4 regions of the Paenibacillus sp. BR1-192 genome follow, and region 4 is predicted to be linked to each of the others. Evidence: riboswitches for the same ligand, from Rfam matches in the RefSeq annotation. Region 4 holds a riboswitch; each other region holds the start of a gene.

Region 1 (5,326 bases), 1.2 Mb from region 4:
ACCAAGGAAAATATCCGGCCGCCATATAGGCGCAGCAGGCGGCGGCTGCCAGTAAACCGACGACCAGAAGATCGTAGCGGGAATATCGTGACGGGTAATAATACGTTCGGGCCTTCGCCCGGTCCCCGTCAAATTGCTTCGCCTCCATCGCAGCAGCCACCCGGTGTGCCCGGCGGATGCTTTGCGCCAGCAGCGGCACCACATACATGCCTGCACGGTTCACCATGCCGCGAACTCCCCGAATCGGGCGGACTCCCCGTACCTTCAAAGCCTGGCGGCGGATCACATATTCCTCCCAGACCATCGGCAACAGCCGGATCGAGGCCATGAAGCTGTACGCATACTTCGGCGCCAGCCTCAGCTTTTGCATCAGGCTGTAGAACAAATCCACCGAGGACGTTGTCGTCACGAGCAGCAGCCCTTCTGACGCAAAGGCAATCCCCTTAAAGCCCAGATGCAGTCCCCGATAGAAGCTTTCTTCCGATACCCGGAACAATCCCCATTCCCACCAGATCGTCTCCCCCTTACCGAACAGCATCATGGAAGAGGCGGACGATATGAAGGCAAGCAGGAACGGAATGAAAAACAGCAGCATCTTCCACGGCTTCACCCCGCTGAGCACCACGAGGCAAATCATAAAGATAAAGGCCTGATACATGACGAAATCAAGATCATGGGTCAGCACCGTCATAAAAAACAGCGCACAGATCAGTCCCAGCTTCACCACCGGATTCGCCCGGTGCAGCCAAGTGATCCGCACAGGATTCCATATATTCATGCGTTCACCCCCGTATGGAGATGACCGGATGCAGCCAGCGTATCCCGCGACGCATCGGTATGATTCGCTTTGCCCGTCTCCCGTCCGTATTCCGTCCCGCTACACCAGCGCGGGGAAGGCAAACTTGACGTCAACCGCCCTTCCCGAATCTCCCAGATGTGCGTGGCCGCCCGCTGCGCGATCTCCATTTCATGGGTCACCATGAGAATGGCGGTTCCGGCGCGGCGCAGCCGTTCGCACATCTCCAGAATCGCGAACGTGTTCCGCGCATCCTGTCCGAAGGTCGGTTCATCCAGGAGCAGGACGGCCGGCTGCCTTGCCATGGCCGTGGCAACGCTCAGCCGGCGCTTCTGGCCTGTCGACAGCTGGTACGGGTGCCTGTTATCCATGCCGTCCAGCCCAAAGCGTTCCAGGCAGCGGTCGGCCCGTGCCTTCGCTTCTTCCGGCGGCATATGGTCCACCAGCAGCGAGTACATCACCTCATCGCCGATACGTTCCGTCAGAAACTGAAGCTCCGGATTCTGAAACACGAATCCGATTTGGCGCAGCTGCCGCTCTCTCTTCTTCCGCACTTTCCTGCGCTTGCCCTGGATGACCTCCTCCCCGCAGAGCACATAGGTCCCTTCGGCGCGCAGGAGCCCCATCAAACTGAGCAGCAACGAGCTTTTGCCTGCGCCGTTGGGCCCGATCACCGCAATGAAATCTCCGGGATATACCTCAGCCGAAGGAAGAGAGACGACCGGTTTCTCCCATCGCAGTCCCCGGAAATCATCTAACCGAATGACAGGCTCCCCAAGGTGGGCAAACGATGAGTCTGCCTCAGGCAAGAGACTTCCCAGCTCATCGCCTGGCGCGTCTACCGGAGCAAACAGCTCCCGTCCTGCCCGAGACTCCGCATAATCCTCCCATACGCCGGGATACCAGATGCCATACGCCTGAAGCTCGCGCGCATACTCGGCGAATATCGCTGCCGGCGGACCATCGCCCAGAATGGCGCCATCCGGGGTGAACAGCACCACGCGGTCCACGTATTGGGCCATTTCTTCAATCCGGTGCTCCACGATAATCAGCGTACGCCCTTCCGATACGGCCTTCACCGCTGACCAGATTTGCTCCCTGCCTTCCGGGTCGAGCAGGGCGGACGGCTCATCGAGGAACAGCACCTCCGGCTCCAGCAGAAGGGCCGAAGCCAGCGCAAGCCTCTGCTTCATCCCCTGCGACAGATGACTGATCGGCATATGCAGCTCCTGAAGGTCAAGCCCAACCTCATGCAGGACGGCTTGCATTCGCTCCTTCATCTCGTCGCGGGGAACGCTGAGGTTCTCCAGCACGAAGGCCAGCTCTTCATCCACGTACGGCATGCAGAACTGGGTATCCGGATCTTGGAATACATATCCCCAAGAGCGAGGCACCAGCTGGGCTTCGCATTTCATCGGCACCTCCGTGGCGCGGGGAATCATCCCGCTAAGCACCTGAAGCAGCGTGGATTTGCCGCAGCCGCTCGGACCGAGCAGCAGCACCTTTTCCCCGCGGGCAGCCGAGAAGGACAAGTCCTTAAACATCAAACGCTCCTCGCCCGGATACTTCAGGCGCAATCCCTCCACATGCACGGCCTGCTCCGTAACCGCCTCCGCGGTTGAAGACGAAACCAAGCGGGCGGCGGTTTTAGACATGACGCGGATCATCCAGTGCTTCATAATCCTTCTTGGACGCAGGGCGCAGCAGGGATGTGACGCCCGTACGGTCCAACGCTTTGGCCAGCAGCAGCATGAGCAAGCCGGCAATGACGGCGCCGCTGAGAATCCGCATGCCATACTTGGCGAGGAACATCCAGGTCTGAAGATCATCGGTATAACTGTAATAGAAGTCCATCACCATCGAGCCGACCGCCGCGCCGGCCCCGGCAATCACCACCGTCCACGCCGAGGTGCTCCGGTAACGGAACGCCGCGAATACCAATTCCGCGCCCAGCCCTTGAATGAGACCGTACAGCAGCAGCGTCAGTCCCCAGCCGCTCCCGAACAGCACTTCCACGTGGGCCGCCGCCACCTCCGCGATGATGGCCACTCCCGGCTTGCGGATCAGCAGGTAAGCGAGCGTGGCCGCTGCGAACCACATGCCGTATAACAGTTCATCCGCTTCGAAGAACAGCGGTTTCAGCAGATTGTAAACCGATCCCCAGAAATGATAAATGACGCCAAGCACCAGCGATACCAGCACCGTCACCAAAATATCGCTTAAACGCAGCCCTTTTCTAGGCTGTACCCCCAATTTTTCCTGCACTGACGTTCCCATAACAACACATTCCCCTCTCCACCGCTATTTTTGTATAAACACAACAAAAAACCGTCTGGAAAAACGCGCAGACGGAAAAATAGGCCCTATGTAGGCAGGGTCGGATATTCTCTACGCTGGCATTACCCAGTTCAGATTAACGGTCAACAGCGGATAGCAGCTGCAATCTCAGCCTGATTCACTCAAGCCCCCGTATTCCCTATTCGGTTTCATGTTAATCTTAAAATACACATTCGTTCCCCAATTAGCAAGAACCTTTTTTCAAAAATGGCTATTTATTGATTTCCGGCTCATTCTATGTCAATATCAGAGTGATTGGCTTTTCCACCAACGTTTTATTGCCGACACCTATGCACAAAGGAGAATGACATGGCTAAACAATTGCTGCGTCTGATGACCGAGCTGTCCTCCCGCAAGTGGCTGTCCCGCATCATGGGGCATTGTTCCCACAGCCGGCTGAGCCGTCATCTAATACCTGCATTTATACGAATCTACCAAATCCCGGCGCATGAAGCGGAGAAGGAGATCCACGAATACCGTTCGTTGAACGAATTCTTTTCCCGCCGGTTAAAAATAGGCCTGCGCGCCATAGACGACACCGCCGATGCCATGGTAAGCCCCGTCGATGCCACGATTTCGGCGATGTGCGCCGTCAACGCCGGCACCATCCTCAGCGTCAAGGGACAGGATTATACCCTGAGCGAGCTGCTCGCCAAGTCACCGAGAATGGAGAATTATATCAACGGTTATGCATTCGTATTGTATTTAAGCCCGACCGACTATCATCGCATACATTCCCCGGTAACCGGCATTCAAGCGGAAAGCGAGCATTTGAAGGGCCGGGTATACCCCGTGAACGATTTTGCGATGACCCATATCCGAAACGTGCTCAGCCGCAACGAGCGCCTCATTACCTATATTGCCCATGAATTCGGCGAAGTTGCGGTCGTGAAGGTCGGAGCCATGAACGTAAGCAGCATCCGTTATGCCGACGAGAGCGTGAAGAAATACGACATTGGCGACGAACTTGCGTACTTTGAATTCGGCTCTACCGTCGTGCTCTTGACGGAGAACGGCACATTTACACCCCGCGGTGACTTGGAACCGGGCTCCAAGGTGAAGATGGGAGAACTGCTCGGTTTGCTGCACCCTTCCACAGCCCGAAAAGGGTAATTCCTTTCGCCTTCCAAGCATGCGCTATAAGCTAAGTCCATGAAACATTCGACGGATGAAGGATTACCGCCTGTTCAGCAGCCGGTAAATGATCCGCTGAAACAGCCGATCCGGCAGCAGTCCCTTGATCCGCGCGGTCAGCCGCGTGCCTCGGGGCAGCGTATAGCGGAACCTCGGTTTGGTCATGGACGATATGCTTGCCACAAGACGGGCTACCTCCTGCGGATCTCCGCTTTCCCTGGCCGTCCGCTCGGAATAGTCCAGCACGCCCTTCAGCAGACCGCTGTAGGGTGATCCTTCCTTGACCGCCAGCTCCCCAAAACTCTTATTCCAGATCGGCGTGCCGTAGGCACCGGGCTGGACCAGCACGACATCGATGCCAAAGGGCATCAACTCCATGGACAGGCTCTCGCCGAACCCCTCCAACGCAAATTTGGACGCCGCATAGGGACCATAACCCGGAAAGCCGACCCTGCCGCTAATGCTGCTCATGAGAACGATTTTGGACCGTCCGGTCTTGCGCAGCAGCGGGAGCATATGCTGCGTCACCGATACGGTCCCGAAGAAATTCGTCTCCATCTGCTTTCGCCAGCCCCCCAGCGGCACTTCCTCCACCATGCCGCCCACCGCCTCGCCGGCGTTGTTCACCAGCACGTCCAAGCGGCCGAACTTCTGCTCCAGCGCCGAAGCAGCAGCCTTGACCTGCTCCTCGGCACATATATCCAATCGGAAGATGTGAATACGCCCGGTAACATCTGCTTGTTCAGCCTGAGCCAACAGCTCTGCTGCCGCCTCAGGTCTGCGAAGACCCGCGGCCACGTCATAACCTGCTTTTGCCAGCTCCAGACTGATCAGCAGTCCGAACCCGCTCGACGCGCCCGTGACCAGCGCAACCTTCCCTGCTCCCGCCGTTACCACCGGATCACCGCCGGCTCCGTCGATGCCACTTTCTCCTTCACACCCGTCACCCTTCCTATATCCATAATGCCTAATCTGTTTCGAGCTTTGCTCTTAAGCGCTTTATGTATATTCCCAATATATCAAATGTTTGCAATGCAGTCCGAGTCCTGACCTATAAAA
Region 2 (5,326 bases), 3.0 Mb from region 4:
CTTCGCTGCGCCGTTCGCGGAAGGTGATATGAAGGCTGCGAACCTCAAGGGCAGGCGCTGGCGGGACCGCGGTAGATGACCGGCGCTGCCCGTCATGATCCGGCAGGGATACTTGATATGTCATGTCGCTAAACAGCCTCCTTTTATATAGGTTGGAAAATGTCCGTTCACCGTGGTTCTAGCCTTTTCGATTCCAGCGGATCAGGCGCTTCTCCAGCAGGGTGATCAGCAGCACCATCAGCAGGCTGAGCAGGACGATGATCAGAATGGCAACAAACACCCGGTCCGTGCGGTAGCCGGATTTTTGCAGCATCATATAGTAGCCGATGCCCCGGTCCGAGCCGATCCATTCCCCGATCACCGCACCCATGACCGAATAGGTGGCCGCGATGCGGATCCCGGAGAAGATGGAGGGGAGCGCATGCGGCAGCTCCAGCTTGGTGAAGATCTGCCATGAAGTGGCTCCCGCCATCTGCATGTAATTCATCATGGTTCGGTCGGTACGCGCCAGTCCGTCCAGGGAGGCAACGGCTACGGGGAAGAAGCAGACCAGGGTAATCACGATAACCTTGGGCAGCATGCCGAAGCCGAACCAAATCATGAGGAGCGGGGCGAGAGCGATCGTCGGCACGTTCTGGCTAAGGATAAGAAGCGGATAGAGGGCTATTTTGAGAAAAGGCACCAGATGCAGGGCCAACGAGATGACAAGGCCGATCGCCGTACCGATCATAAATCCGACCAGGGTTAATTGCAGCGTGGCCAGCGTATGCTGAAAAAGGCCGGAGGCGCCGGTGGCGGCTTCATGCCCGATGGCCGTCGGCGCCGGCAAAATATACGGCTCTATATCGAATACCGATACCGCGGCCTGCCATACCGTCAAAAAGAAAAGGACCGCCGCAGCGGGCGGCCAAACGGTGCTCCACCAGCCTTTTCTCATGGACGGTATTTCTCAGTCAGCTTATCCATGCTGATGCCGCCCGGATGGTGCGCGATTTTGACCTGGGATATGACGCTGGGACTTCCCGCTTTCACCAGCGCCTCATGCATGCGCTCAACGATTTTCAGCAGCTCGGAAAGCTCTCCTTCCAAGGTGGTTTCGAGCGCATGGACCTCGTATTTCACGCCCGACTCCTGAATGACCCGAATCGCTTCATCCACATAAGGAATGCTGTCGCCTCCATCCGGCGTTCTGGGTATCACTTGTATGCTCAAGAGGGTGTTTGCCATCTAAACTCATCCTTTCATGCAAGCTATATTGTAATGGAAGAGAGGCAGCCTGCCGGACAGGCCGTCTCTCTTCCAAATTAAATGCATCCTATGGTTTCTCCGGTAAAAATTCATTGGTGAAGGCGCTGTCCGCATCAAGCTCCTTCTCGAGTAGCTTGCGTTCAAACATCCAGTCTGCATACCCCGACCATACTTCGGCTTTCTGCTCGCCCCAGCGGGCAGCATCATCCTGATAGCGGGGACTCAGCCATTTCTGGCTGGCAAGAACCAGCTCGGCATCCAGCTCGGGAACGGCCTTCGTCAGCAGGGCAGCCGCATCCTCAGGATGTTGAATCGCATAGTCGTATCCTTTTGAGGTCGCCCGCATGAATGCTTTGACAAGCTCCGGGTCCTCCTGGATCAGCTTCTCGTTCGTTACGATCACCGGCGTGTAATAGTCAAGCTGCTCGGAGTAGTCCTTCACATAGATCATGTCAAGCGGCTCGTTCCGGAGCTCGGCTTCGATACCGGTCCAGGCATAGAAGATCCAGGCAAAATCAATATCGCGTTTGACGGCCGTAAAATAATCGGCATCGCCCATGTTAACCATATTTACTTTGCTGACATCGGCACCGTCGATCTCCATGATGGATTTCATGACGGCTTCCTCAACAGGCGAGCCCCAGCCGCCGTAGGATTTCCCTTCAAAATCGCCAGCCTTGACGATCCCCTTGTCCTTGGGGGCGGCAAAGCCGGATGTATTATGCTGAATAATCGCCGCAATGGAGACAAGCGGCAGGCCTTGGGTTCTGGCAAGCGTGACGCCTTCCTGGTAGCTGATGCCAAACGGCACCTTGCCGGATGCGACCAGCGTATCCGTTCCGCCGGCCCCCGGCTGGACGATCTGGACGTTAAGCCCTTCTTCCTCATAATACCCGAGCTCCTTGGCTGCATACAGTCCGGTGTGGTTTGTGTTGGCCGACCAATCGAGCATCAGCTGTACGTCGCGGAGCTTTTCGGCCGCCTGGCCGTCTGCGCCTTCGGTACCTGTATTTTCGTTCTGTCCGCCTGTACCGCATCCCGCCGCAACCATCAGCAGGGCGCAAGCGAGAAGCAGCGCCATCCATTTTCCCTTCTTCATTTTGTCTTCTCTCCTTTGAATTCTCTTTCTCTTTCTATGACCTCGTTAACTCCACAAAAAAAGCGCCCTGAATGATATCAGGACGCATGACGGCGTAAGTGTATACCACGGCAAATCATAGCTGCCGCAAACATGGACTTCCTACGCTGGCATTACCCAGATCAGGTGTAAGGGTCAGTATCATCGGATACACTCTCAGCCGGCCAATTTCCAGCTCCCCCGGGATTTATGAAGTTTCGGACGTTACATCCGTTATTATAGTCCTAACGCAAAGACCTGTCTAGTTCGGAAGGGGATGCGAACGAGGCAGGTCTTCGTATTGGACATGGCTTGTGCGGTTGGAAGAATGAACCCCGTTAACCATTCACGGGATGAAGCATTTTGATAGGATCCTGTTCGCCAGCGGTTAGCGCTGGAAGAACTCAATCCATTCTCCTTCGGGACCGTGGACGAAGAAATAGCGGTACCCGTTCGGAAGCGTTACGATTTCCTCGTCAAGATGAGGTACGGCCAGTCCCTGTACGCGCACATATTCCGCTTCGATGTTATCGGTGCTGACGGCGAAATGATGGACGGTGCCTTCTGCGGGAAGCGTGTCGCTGTAACCCTGGATAAGCTCGACTTCCGTTTCGTCGCTGCCGTTAAATCCGAGGAATGCCAGCTGGATGACGCCATTGGTATGGGTAAGGCGATCTTTCAGTTCAAGTCCGACGACGGTTGTGTAAAAAGCAATCGTGGCTTCAAGGTCCCGGACGACAATGCCGACATGATCCAATCGTTTCTGTGACAAGGCTAAACACCCTTTCCGATTCATATGAGATATGACTGAAATGTTATCATATAATTCCTATACGTCAAGTGGGTCTTGAGGACGGAAAGCTTTTGGAGCGCGATGGTTTAATAGAGTAGAATCGATGGTCTTTCTTTCATTTCCTCATCTTTACTTTTAGGTGGGTAAAAAGTATCATGAGAACTATAACTATTAATTCAAAAGACCTAACAAACAAGCATTGACAAGAAAGCTTGCCTTTTGGCCGAGGAGGAATGCTTATGAGTCCAACTCCAGCAGATCATCTGTGGATTCGACTCGCCATCATATATGCATTCATTCAGATAATGACCGTTCTGTGGATGCCTGATGCTTTATTGCTTCAGCGTGTTCTAGTCATTATGGCTTCCGCTGCCGCTTCCGTCTATTTACTACGGATCAGTCGGCATTACGAGCCGCATCTTCGAAGGTTTTGGCTTATCGCAAGTGCCGGGCTGATGGCGGATGCCTCGGCTCGAATCATCGATGCTTGTTATTTTTGGCTGGGGAAAGAGAGCGCTTCCCGTACAATTTTGACTCAATTATTCTGGGGATTCGAAATCATCCTGTTTGCAGGTGCCCTCATTTATTTGTTCCGGCACGTACAAGGTTCGTTTCGGGGAGTGCGGTTTATGCTGGATATCGTGATCGTTGGCATAACGGTCATGACGGTAGGCTGGGAATATTTCATCAAGCCCGAGCTTAACGGTTTGGCGAATGAAGCCTTATGGGGAAAGCTGTGGGTGGACATGCTGTACCCGCTGTGCGCAACGGTGCTTATTTTCTTCACCTTGGTGTTGTATTTTAACACAGGACAGTTAAGGAAACGGGCAGTCTTCCTGATATGCCTCGGCGGGAGCATGTACATTGCCGCCGATGTTCTGCATATGTATCTCGTCGATTATAAGGGTGTTGAAGTTCGTTCATACCTGTACCCACTGTATACGTTATCGGTATTCATCATTGGTTTGGCAGGAGGGCGGTCAGCTCCCGATGCCCGAAATCAATCGTTGGATGAGAGGGAGCCCCGTTCGTTCGGAAATCTGATCGTAAGATATCTGCTTCCCTACAGCGTGCTTGGCGGGATGTTTGTCCTTATGGTGCAGCGGTTCGGAGGGTGGAACGGGCTTTTTACCGGCTTATCCCTGTGCGTCATCCTGATTCTGATCAGGCAGATCCTGATCCAGTTCGAGAATGACCGCTTGTTTGACCGGCTGCATCAAAGCCTGATGCAGAGCGAGACCTTGGCGCATCGCGACGATCTTACGGGACTCTATAACCGCCGCTACTTTAACGCGAGGCTGTCGAGCTCGCTGCAGGAGGCGGACCGTGCGGGTTCCCGCGTAGGGCTTCTATATATGGATATGAACCGTTTTAAACGAGTGAATGACCGCTACGGCCATCGTGCCGGCGATTTGCTGATTCGCAAGGTCGCGACCCGTCTTCAAACCCTTGAATCCAAAGGCGTTCTGGTTTCCCGTTTAGGAGGGGACGAATTTACGGTAGTGATTCATCCGGCCGGCGAGGATCAGGAACTGATCTGGATGGCGGAAGAGATCTGGACGATGCTGAGCGAGCCGTATGAGCTGGAAGGGCATGAGGTCCGAACCACGCCGAGCATCGGCATCGCGGTCTATCCGGATCATGCCAGGAACGACCAAGAGCTGATCGGTCGCGCGGATGCAGCGATGTATGCGGCCAAAGAGCGAAACGCCCGCTGGCATTTCGATGTGGAACGAACGATGCTGCTGCAGCTGTTGGATCAAAAAGTCGAATAGACAAAAGATTCGGATATCGACAATGTGTTGTTAAGAGCAATATAAGTCGATTATTGTAGAATTTAGCGCAATCATTGCACGAATCTTGCGCATTTCTCGCAAAATAGGTCATAACTTCGATATAAAATCCATAAAATGCAAAGAAATCATATTCAAAATGCCGATAAGAAGCATAGTGAGAGCTAGCTTGCCAAGGAGGACGAACATGATTTGCGACAATTGCAGCACCTTTGAACCGATTGAGGACCAGGGGACCATTCATATGAAGCCTGCAAGTGGTGAGCTTATTCAATTGCTGGCAGTGAACGGCTACGCGGTACAAGAGAACAATGAGGGTTGTGCTGTGAACTACAAGGTACGAGCGGACCTGATCTCCATCATCGAGTGTCTGCA
Region 3 (5,326 bases), 3.4 Mb from region 4:
TACAACTTCCCGCGCCGACTCCGCTCCCGTCACGGCGGATATCACCGCCACGCCATCCGCACCCGCTCCAATCACTTCCTCCACGCGCTCCACGGTAATCCCGCCGATCCCAACGATCGGCAGGTGGATTCCAGCTTCGCGAAGCTCATGGAGAATGGCCGGGCCTTGCGCAGTTTTGGCATCATCCTTCGAGCGGGTCGGATAGATCGGCCCGATGCCAAGATAGTCGGCGCCGTGGAGAATCGCGCGCCGCGCTTCCTCCACCGTGTGGGCGGAAACGCCGAGAATCCGGTTGCCGATCCGCTCGCGGACGGAAGCCGCGGATTCGTCGCCCTGGCCGACGTGCACGCCGTCGGCGTTCAGCTTCAGTGCCAGCTCCACATCGTCATTGACGATGAAGGGCACGCCCGCTCGACGGCACTGATCCTGAATCCGGCAAGCCAGCCGAATCATCGGCTCCCCGGCGAGTGCTCCATGTCCCTTCTCACGGAACTGGACCATGGTTGCGCCTCCAGCCAATGCTTCCTGCACGACCAAGCTTGGCTCGACGCTGCAGTTCACGCTGCCGAGCACGAGGTACATCCGCAGATGCCGCCTCATCATCTCGGGTGCCACTCTGCCCGTCATCGCAGCACCTCCTGACGGCGGCGATTGTATGCCCAATGATTGGTCGGGCCCTGTCCCTGCCCCAGGTTCAATCCGTCCTCAATGGCCGCTTGAATGAATAAGCGCCCGCTCTGAATCGCATCGAGTGCGCTCAAGCCTCGGGCCAGGCCTGCGGTAATGGCCGCAGAGAAAGTACAGCCGGTACCGTGCGTATGAACGGTATGGATTCGTTTGCCATATAATTCTGTGAAGGCCGTACCATCGTATACGAGGTCGATGACCGGGGGATTTTCCGGATTACCGTCATCGTTGGAAAAGAGCGAACGGACCCCTCTATACTCCCCAGCAGGCATGGCAGTGCTCGTTTGACCGTACGTCCTTTCGGACTGAGGCAGCTCTTCCTGCTGCATACCCGTCGATATAGCCGGTCCCCTGTCTCTTTCGTGATCCGTACCTTCATCGCTTCCAAGCATTCCCTCGTCATGACCGCCTTTGATCACAACGATCCTGGGCCCCAGATCATGAATACGCCTCGCCGCTTCTTTGCGATCGTTCATCGTGCGGATACGCATCCCCGCCAATACTTCGGCCTCCGGTATATTGGGGGTGACGATCAACGCCAGCGGCAGCAAATCTTCTCTTAAAGCCTGCACCGCTTCGCCCTGCAGCAGCTCCGCTCCGCCCTTGGCGATCATCACGGGATCGACAACGACCTTCCCCCAGCCGAATGCCCGAATCCGGTCAGCAACCAGCCGAATGATCTCGGCGTTGAACAGCATGCCCGTCTTCAATGCATCTATCCCGAGGTCCGATCCAACCGCTTCAATCTGCTCCGCAGTTGCTTCGGGCGGCAGCGGATATACGCCGTGAACCCCCAAAGTATTCTGCACCGTGATCGCGGTAATCGCCGACATGCCGTACACGCCGAGTTCCTGGAAGGTTTTTAGATCGGCCTGAATGCCGGCGCCGCCACCGCTGTCAGACCCGGCAATCGTCAGGGCACGGGGTATGCGAGCCTCGCTCATCGCGTGCCTCCGGCAGCCGCCGCTCCCGCTTCCAGCACAGCGGCATACCCTTCCAGCGATCCTGGATGAAGCTTCGCCAGCTCGTCCAGGAAAGTTATCTGGAAGCTTCCCGGTCCCAGATCTGCCGTTCGCTCAGCAGCTTTCGCCGCCGCGGCCCCATAGAAGGCCAGACCCGCCGTACCTGCAAGCAGCAGGTTTGCTTCCACCGCGGCAAAGGCACCCAGCACCGAGGTCAGCAGGCAGCCTGCGCCGGTCACCTTCGTAAGCAGAGCATCCCCTCCGGTAATGATGCGCACTTCCGTTCCATCGGTAATCACGTCCTCTTCACCGGTAATGGCCACGATCGTGCCTAACTCGCGCGCCGACCGCACGGCCAGCTCGGCATGATTGCTGCCTGCGCTATTGCCTGCGTCTACGCCCTTGATCTCGCGGATCTCCCCGATAAGGTGAGCGACTTCAGCCGCATTTCCGCGCACGAGCGAAACCTTCACCTCGCTTAGGATCCGCAGCGCCGACTCCGTCCGAAAACGGGTCGCTCCCGCGCCGACCGGGTCCAGCAGCACCGGCACGCCATGGGCATTCGCCGATTGCCCGGCGATAATCATCGCATCCACCAGCTCGCGGTTCAGCGTACCGATGTTCAATACGAGCGCGCCCGCGATGGCGGCCATATCCGCCACTTCCTCCGGCGCGTAAGCCATCACCGGCGACGCGCCCAGCGCGTACAAGCCGTTAGCCGTAAAATTCGTAACCACCACGTTCGTCATATTGTGAACGAGGGGGCTCGTCTGCTGTACCTTCGTTAAAAGCGCCGAAACCTCTTTTTCCCATGAATGCATTTATATCAGCCTCTCTTCGCTATAATGGAATTCCATGTGCTTGCGAACATCGCTCTTTACAGCACGGCAGCCTCCAACTGCACCGGCCATTCCTCCTGCTTATAAGCCATGTCCCAGAACAGATACTCCAGCTGGCAGCTCAGCATGAAATGCTCCCTCATCCGTTCCCGCTCGGCTGCCGTCGCACGATCCGCCCATGCATCGAGACGGTCGCGGAATTTGGCTGTCGCGTCTTCCCCCCGGTTTCCGTAGAAAGAAATCCAGTCGTAAAACGGATGGGAGGCATCCGGCTTCACCTCATTCAACAGCTTGCGGCCAATCTCCAGGTACGTCCATGGGCACGGCAGCAGCACGGCCATAATCTCCCCCAAACTACCCTCGTGCGCCACCGTCAGCATATGACGGATGTAATGATGCGCGGACGGAGCCAGCGGATATCCTTGAAGCTCCTCATAGGTCACCCCGGCAGCTGCGCAAAAATTCTGATGCGGGTGCACCTCGCTGTGCAGGATGAATGAAATCTGTTCGTTAAAGGCCGCAATCTCTTCCCGGCTGGTCGATTTGGAAATGGCTATTCCGTATATCCGCATGTAGGCATTCAAATACTCAAAATCCTGCTTCACATAGTGAATCAACTGCTCCCGCTCCAGATTCCCCTCGGCAATGCCTTTTACGAAGGGATGATCGAAGATTGCTTGAAAAATGCCTCCCGCCTGCTGACGGAGCTCTTGCGTGAAACTCATGTTTGTCCCCACCTCCAACATATTGAAGAGCAGGAAGTCCGTAAGACACGACTTTTCAGACAACGCTAAAAAGCCGCCCCGAAAACTGGAGCGGCTTCGTCAACAAGCCCGGGTGCGCCAAAAAAACGCACCGAGACCTCATATTCGAAGGCTCCACTTTCCTACGCTAGTACGAACTAGATCAGGTTCAAAGGGTCCAAGATACGCTCTTGTCTCAGCCGCCAACGGCTCCCCTAGTGGACTTCCTATTCTTTTGTCTAATACTGTACATAGGTTTGAGGGTAGTGTCAAACGTTAACAGTTTGTGGACGGAACCTCAAGCTCGAACCTTCCTCCGACCGCGTGATTGTGACGATGTACGGTGGCGGCTGTCTTTTCGCAAGATAAAAACGCAGGCTACCCCAAACTCATTCCGGAAACACTGACGCTCAGCTGTCATATATGCCCCCGCATAATGAGTGCATAAGCACAATTCAAATAAATGAAATTTAAAGGAGCGAGCGTATTTATGACGTACCGATTGAAAACGGTTAAACCCATTCCGGATGGCTACACCTCCGTGACGCCGTGGATCATCTCAAGAAACTCCGCAGCGCTGATCGATTTCCTCAAGCAGGCTTTTCGAGCCGAAGAGTTAGCCCGCGTCTATGTTGGCGATGGTGTCATCGGCCATGCCGAGGTGCGAATCGGGGATGCCGTCGTCATGATGTTTGACGCAAAGCCGGAATGGCCGGATAGCCCGGCATACCTCCGTTTGTATGTTGAGGATTGCGATGACGTGTATCGGCAAGCGCTGGCCGCAGGTGCGGTCTCGGTGACGGAGCCAACGACCTTGTTCTTCGGCGATCGGGTGGGACGGGTACGGGACCCGTTCGGCAACTTATGGTGGGTACAGACACGAATGGAGGACCTCACTCCGATGGAAATGGAACAGCGTGCCCAAGACCCGGAATACATCCAAGCGATGACCTATGTTGCAGGGGCGGAGATCGTGGTGAAGATGTCGTAAAAAGTTACCGTGAAGCGAGCGTTATTACAGGGAGGACATGGGTGGATTCGGTGTCCCAGGGGTGTGCATGGATGGCTGCTGACCAAAACAACTTAGAACACCATAACTTAGAGTAGCTTTGGGTTAGAGGTAGAATCCGGTATATAGTTGGTGCTACTACTGGTCCTGGTACTACTACTGGTCTTGGTGTGACTACTGGTCTTGGTGCGACTACTGGTCTTGTGCGACTACTGTTCTTGGTACGACTACGGTATTGATGCTACTACTGGTCTTGGTGCTACTACTGGTCTTGGTGCGACCGCTCGAGGACTAGCGGACTGAGGATACGTTATTTAGCTGAATAGGCGTAATTTTTGATGGCTAACGGACACCAGATACGTTATTCATAGAATATGATGGCAAAAGGACAGTCTATTGCGGTAATAAGGGATCCTGTGTCCGTTTGATCTAAGAATCGAGGGTTAATCAGGGAAATAAGGGATCTGGTGTCCGTTAACTGGTGGTCTAGGTGCGACTACTGGTTTTGTTGCTATTTTTTCGTCTTGGTGCTACTGCTCATCTTGGTGCGATTACTAGCCTGGTGCTGCCTCTCGTGTCTAAATGCTACAGCTGGTCTTGGTGCTACTACTGGTCTTGTGCGACTACTGGTCTTGGTGCGACTACTGGTCTTGGTGTGACCGCCCGAGGACAAGCGGACTGAGGATACGTTATTTAGCTGAAAAGGCGTAATTTTTGATGGCTAACGGACACCAGATACGTTATTCATAGAATATGATGGCAAAAGGACAGTCTATTGCGGAAATAAGGGATCCTGTGTCCGTTTGATCTGAGAATCGGGGGTTAATCAGGGAAATAAGGGACCCTGTGTCCGTTAACAGGTCATGGTTAGCGGCATGATGCCCGGAGTTGGTTAGGCTGTACTGGCGAGCGATGTGACATACAACTGCATACCGGCGGTACTTCGACGTTGCGATGCTGGCGACGCGCGATGTTAAAAAAGGAGGCATCCCAAAAGATCCCAGATCTTTCGGAGTGCCTCCTTTATCCGCTTGTTCCTAGCATCTTCCGCTATACGATGATACTAGCCTTCAGCATCCGTCTTCA
Region 4 (5,326 bases):
CGCTGGAGATTTCCGCGAAGGAGTTCGTAAGCGTTTTCTCAATGAGGCGAGAAAGAGGAAAAGTAAGCCCGGTTAGTACCACGACGATGACCACGCCAATGATTGCTTTACCCATCAGAATAAACGCAAGCAGCATGGGTACCGCAAACAAAGCGGCAATGAGATAACAGGCTGCGGTGATTTTTTGAGACATAGGGAGTCTGTTGAACCATGCCATAAGAATGAGTCCTCCTCAACAACATAGGATATATTTACCATGATTATAGCATCGACGGGCTAAACTAGATATAACGAATTGACAAAAAGTGTTGAATTAGGTCGAAAGAACTGAGTGTGATGGGAGTGAGGGGAAGCATAGCCATATGCAGATCCCCTCTTGATGCATAGAGATGAGGCCGGATTATTTCACTGCACGAAATAAGACGGAAGCGAGATAATCCGTATTATCCAGAATCATGCGGTCATGCTTGAACAGCGTTTCCCAGAGCGCAGCATCGAACAGGAGTCCTTTATCGCGCTGCTCAAACGCATCCAGATGACGGGTTTGCTCTTCCTTTAATTGCTCGTTGAAGTGGTTGTACTCCAAAAATTCAGCCTGCTTAAAACCGCAAGACAAAAGGGACCCCGCCCATTCTTCCCTCATCATCAGATTAGGAATGCCGAAGAATTCGAGCAGCTCCTTAAGCTTCGGCTCCGGCATCGGCTTATCCAGCAGCAGTTCCCTGTCCAGCAGGACGCCTCCGCGATCCAGAACGCGGTAATATTCGGGCAGCGATTTCGAGGTATCCGTAAATACGGTGACGGACTCGGCCATGATCAGATCAAACCGGTTGTCTTCAAAAGGCAGCGCGCATACATCCGCCTGCAGGAACTCCACGTCCATACCCATGGCTTCGGCTCTTGCGCGGGCTTTTTTTGATCATATTTTCGTTCAGGTCAATGGCGGTTACTTGATAACCCATCTCCGAAAGATGACAGGCGGTTCTGCCGGTTCCGCACCCTACCTCCAAAATGCGGCTGCCCGGTTGAATGGGATAATTCTTCAGCATTCTGAGGGTTGCCTCGAATCCTCCCGGGTGGGCACTGCCCATGCCTAATCTGGAGAGCATGTGAATGTAATTCATCTCATCTATCCCTTCTTCCTTATCGTCAATGCGGGTAATCGTTTATTTACCATATGATTCAGGTACGTTTGGGGTTTTCGTTGAATTTAATATTTTGAGCCCTTTTTTGTGGCGGATGAGAGAATTACTGGAGGAAAACGGCCATGAGACTGGAACCGACGGAGGCAGCGATACGCGTCATGCAACGAAATTATCCCGACTGCTTGCTTGCCGTACTTGGCGGCAGCGCGAGCAGTGGTGAATATAATGAACAATCCGATCTGGACATCATCGTCATTGAACGGGACGGATATGACTTCAGCAGGAAGACGATCGAGGCGCATGGCTGGATCGCGGAAATATTCATATTGTCTTTATCCTCCTATCGCGAATATTTCGACGAGGGAGTGCTGGCGGCGAATCCGTCTTTGCAGCGGATGGTCGCCGAAGGTACGGTGCTGCGTTCGTTGCCTGAGGGAGAAGAGGTGCGGGCGGATGCCCGGAATGATTTGATTTACGGCCCCATGCCCTTGTCGTCGAGCGATATTGCCGAATACCGCTACATCCTGACCGAGTTTTTGCTGGACTTGACAAGTCCCCGCAGGGAAGGCGAAAAATGGTTTACTGTACACAAAATAGCGTCGACTCTATGCGAATTCGTGCTGAGGGCAAACCGGGAGTGGACGGGTGAAGGGAAGATGCTGTTTCGTTTATTCAACCGCTATAGCCCAGCTATGGGGGATCGACTGGAGGCAGCGCTTCTGGCGATTTATCGGGAGGACGATCCTGCGGACCTTATTGCAGTGACGGAGGAAGCGCTCAGGCCGTACGGAGGCAGGCTGCTGGTCGGTTATGAGGAATAAATAAGCCCTGCATAAAAAAGAGGGGGGTACATTAGCCGTGACGCTCGCCCGCCATAAGCAATAAGATAATAACGTGATTAACTCACGTCATTCTTTTAAATCCAGGAGGGATCTTCATGAGCGGAGCATACGGCGGCGCATGGGGCAATTCAGTAGGAACTATATTGGTTCTCTTTATCCTGCTCGTAATCATCTTGAGTGCTTGGGTTTAAACACCGTCAAATTCTTGCCTGCAATTGATAAAGGCCCGGCGCGTGCCGGGCCTTTATCTGTTGGAAAGGACCTTAAGCTTTGGCTTTGGGGGATGGGCTGTGGGCCGAAACCACCGCGGTCATGACCAGATGGCTGCTGTCGGATTGAATCGCATGTTGGAACGCGTCTTCGAGTGATCCGAACACCCGGGACAACGCCCCGTCCAATCGGCTGGCGTAATGTACGCTTCCACCGAATGTGCCCGCTGCCTTCGCACGATCCACTTCTGCGTAAATGACATCCATGTAATTGGCGCTACCCATCGGGTAAAGCGCGAATTGGCAGGCCGTTTCGATATCGGCGCGTTCCCCGATATCGTGGTTTAAGCGGGTCGAATCCTCATTCATATACGCATCGGCATCCGTATCGCCTGGGCAGCCGATAGAATAAGTACCGTTAAACACCGTGTGCACGCCGCTAGCCGCGGCATAAGCGAATATTGCTCTCGTCACATCAAACACATGCTCCGCACGGCCGCGAATACAAGTGCTTACATCATCCGTTTGGATCCAGACCTTATCCGAATCCACGGAACGAAGCGCTTCCGTGATCACTTCAACGAACCGATCCGTCATGGGAAATACCGAGAACCGGCAACCCACGATCCGGCTGGTTCCGCATACAAGCTCATTCATAAATTTTTTCCTCCCCATTGTATAAGTCCACGCAAAAAAACCGCACCCCATGAAGAAGTGCAGTTATGCCTACGCAAAGAAATAAACATAAATGCTACACTTCCCCACGCTAGTATGATCTAGATCGGGTGATAAGGGTTAACGGCGGTCCGCCGTCTCTCAGCACATGGCACCCCTAGTACAGCCAAACATCAAATATGCAGTTGGTATCAAGCCGGCTCCAAGAACTTCCGAAGATCAGAAGGCGGAAGGCCTGCTTCCTGTGTTATTGTATCGTTTTGCCGGCAGGTTTTCAATGGCAGGGCACCATAAAAAAGCCGCCTATTCCAATCCTCAGGGCTTGGGTAGGCGGCTTAGGCCGGCTATGGCTTACTTGTATACCTTCACGCGATCTTCAAGCGGCGCAAATTCTTTTTCGCCCGGATCTGCAACCGGTTTGCCGAAAGGCATTTGAGCGATCAGCTTCCAGTTTTCCGGAATGTTCCATTCGGACTTCACTTTCTCGTCGATCAACGGGTTGTAATGCTGGAGGGATGCGCCCAGGCCTTCTGCCTCGAGGGACGTCCATACCACGAATTGCAGCATGCCGTTGGATTGGTTCGACCAAACCGGGAAATTGTCGGCATACAGCGCGAACTTTTGCTGCAGGTCGGCAACTACGTTATTGTCCTCGAAGAAGAGAACAGTGCCGTATCCAGCGCGGAATGCACCCATTTTTTCAGCTGTGGATTTGAAAGCCTCTTCGTCTCCGACAACCTCTTTCAGAATGCCTTCGGTCAGGTTCCACAGTTTGTCATGCTGTTCGCCAAGCAGTACAACGACGCGTGCGCTTTGGGAGTTGAAAGAAGACGGAGTATATTTAACGGCTTCATTAACTATCTCCTGGATGCGTTCGTCGGAAATGACCGGGTCTTTGCTGATGGCATAATGGGAACGGCGATGCTTAAGTGCTGCTGAAAAATCTTTAGACATTGAAAAAAACCTCCTGATGTAATCATGTTTGCATAAGCCTGATAACAAAGATGTCCTTTAATTCAAGCAAATATGCATGTTGAGTTGAATTGCTGTCGTTGAATTATCATTCCACATTAACTTACGTTTAGTTAGAAATAATAATTATGTTAGCATATTAATATAACTTAGAGGGATTGTCAACGCTTCGAAGGAAAGTTAATTTATATTTTTTATACCCGGTTACTGAGAATTAAATCAGCTTCTACATACGTATGTATTTCGGGAACCGCGAATCCAAGCGGCTCAGCCTCGGTGATATAAAGTTTATCTCTGCGAAACTCCATATTATGAACAAATCATGAACAAATGATACTTGGATGAACAAATTAAATGATTTTGATTCTCAATTATACTTGTCGACTGAGAATGAGAATGATATAATCCATATCAGAACGCAATTGATAATCAATCTCAATGAGAATGGTTGGGGAATTGCTGACTGCCGGAGTTTCGACAGACATACGCCATAGAAGGAAGAACCATGAAGATTAGATACTTATTCGCAGCCGTTGTGGTACTCTCCATAATCTCGTTATTTATTGGAGTTAAAGATATCTCGCCACTGGAACTGTTCTCGATGACAGAACAACAACAGCATATTATGCTTGTAAGCCGGATTCCACGGCTTGTCAGCCTCATCTTGGCTGGAGTCAGCATGAGTATCTGCGGATTGATCATGCAGCAGCTCAGCCGCAACAAGTTCGTATCGCCGACGACGGCGGGCACTATGGACTCCGCCAGATTGGGGATCTTGGTTGCCATGCTCGTCTTTACGACAAGCGGCCCGCTTATCAAAATGCTCGTGGCATTCGTATTCGCACTGGCAGGAACCTTTATCTTCATGAAGATACTGGATCGGATCAAGTACAAGGACGCGATCTTCATCCCGCTGGTAGGGCTTATGTTCGGTAATATCGTCAGCTCGGTCGCGACCTTCTTTGCCTACAAATATGATCTTATACAGAATATGTCGGCTTGGCTGCAGGGCGATTTCTCCATGATCATGAAGGGCCAATATGAAATGCTGTATCTCAGTATCCCGCTTGTGATTCTGGCTTACCTGTTTGCCAACAAGTTTACGGTAGCCGGAATGGGAGAGGAATTCGCAACCAACCTGGGACTTCATTATCGGCGAGTCGTGAACCTGGGATTGGTCATCGTTGCGCTGGTTACGGCTTCCGTTGTGCTGACCGTCGGCGTGATTCCGTTCCTTGGTCTGATCATACCTAATATTGTCAGTCTGTACTTAGGGGACCACTTGAAAAAAAGCCTTTCGCATACCGCGCTGCTGGGGGCCGGGTTCGTACTGTTCTGTGACATCCTTGGCCGGATCATCATTTATCCCTATGAAATTCCGATTAGTCTGACCGTGGGCGTACTCGGAAGCGGTATATTCATTTTCTTACTGATGAGGAGAAAGGCTTATGACTTATAAAGCCAAACTCGGCCTGTTGGCCGC

The links. A riboswitch is a leader RNA that binds a small molecule or an ion and turns the genes downstream of it on or off. The one in region 4 is predicted to bind thiamine pyrophosphate.
Region 1: it holds a riboswitch for thiamine pyrophosphate, as region 4 does, so the genes downstream of both, P0X86_RS27810 (ECF transporter S component) here and P0X86_RS21890 (YkoF family thiamine/hydroxymethylpyrimidine-binding protein) in region 4, are expected to answer to the same signal.
Region 2: it holds a riboswitch for thiamine pyrophosphate, as region 4 does, so the genes downstream of both, P0X86_RS02895 (ABC transporter substrate-binding protein) here and P0X86_RS21890 (YkoF family thiamine/hydroxymethylpyrimidine-binding protein) in region 4, are expected to answer to the same signal.
Region 3: it holds a riboswitch for thiamine pyrophosphate, as region 4 does, so the genes downstream of both, tenA (thiaminase II) here and P0X86_RS21890 (YkoF family thiamine/hydroxymethylpyrimidine-binding protein) in region 4, are expected to answer to the same signal.

Annotation. Positions count from the first base shown of each region.
Region 1 covers NZ_CP120718.1:6,069,210-6,074,535, forward strand. The annotation lists gene P0X86_RS27800 (energy-coupling factor transporter transmembrane component T family protein) at 1-778, opposite strand, end outside; gene P0X86_RS27805 (ABC transporter ATP-binding protein) at 775-2,451, opposite strand; gene P0X86_RS27810 (ECF transporter S component) at 2,444-3,073, opposite strand; TPP riboswitch at 3,165-3,277, opposite strand; gene asd (archaetidylserine decarboxylase) at 3,443-4,246, shown strand; gene P0X86_RS27820 (SDR family oxidoreductase) at 4,310-5,164, opposite strand.
Region 2 covers NZ_CP120718.1:660,001-665,326, forward strand. The annotation lists gene P0X86_RS02880 (ABC transporter ATP-binding protein) at 1-124, opposite strand, end outside; gene P0X86_RS02885 (ABC transporter permease) at 179-937, opposite strand; gene P0X86_RS02890 (MTH1187 family thiamine-binding protein) at 934-1,227, opposite strand; gene P0X86_RS02895 (ABC transporter substrate-binding protein) at 1,316-2,347, opposite strand; TPP riboswitch at 2,469-2,578, opposite strand; gene P0X86_RS02900 (VOC family protein) at 2,754-3,137, opposite strand; gene P0X86_RS02905 (GGDEF domain-containing protein) at 3,398-4,933, shown strand; gene P0X86_RS02910 (EAL domain-containing protein) at 5,139-5,326, shown strand, end outside.
Region 3 covers NZ_CP120718.1:1,451,750-1,457,075, reverse strand. The annotation lists gene thiE (thiamine phosphate synthase) at 1-627, opposite strand, end outside; gene thiD (bifunctional hydroxymethylpyrimidine kinase/phosphomethylpyrimidine kinase) at 624-1,631, opposite strand; gene thiM (hydroxyethylthiazole kinase) at 1,628-2,470, opposite strand; gene tenA (thiaminase II) at 2,527-3,213, opposite strand; TPP riboswitch at 3,355-3,458, opposite strand; gene P0X86_RS06210 (VOC family protein) at 3,722-4,222, shown strand.
Region 4 covers NZ_CP120718.1:4,889,888-4,895,213, reverse strand. The annotation lists gene P0X86_RS21910 (methyl-accepting chemotaxis protein) at 1-217, opposite strand, end outside; partial or broken gene P0X86_RS21905 (class I SAM-dependent methyltransferase) at 401-998, opposite strand; gene P0X86_RS21900 (nucleotidyltransferase domain-containing protein) at 1,268-1,966, shown strand; gene P0X86_RS21895 (hypothetical protein) at 2,083-2,178, shown strand; gene P0X86_RS21890 (YkoF family thiamine/hydroxymethylpyrimidine-binding protein) at 2,251-2,853, opposite strand; TPP riboswitch at 2,938-3,040, opposite strand; gene P0X86_RS21885 (nitroreductase family protein) at 3,223-3,825, opposite strand; gene P0X86_RS21880 (ABC transporter permease) at 4,349-5,302, shown strand; gene P0X86_RS21875 (iron chelate uptake ABC transporter family permease subunit) at 5,292-5,326, shown strand, end outside.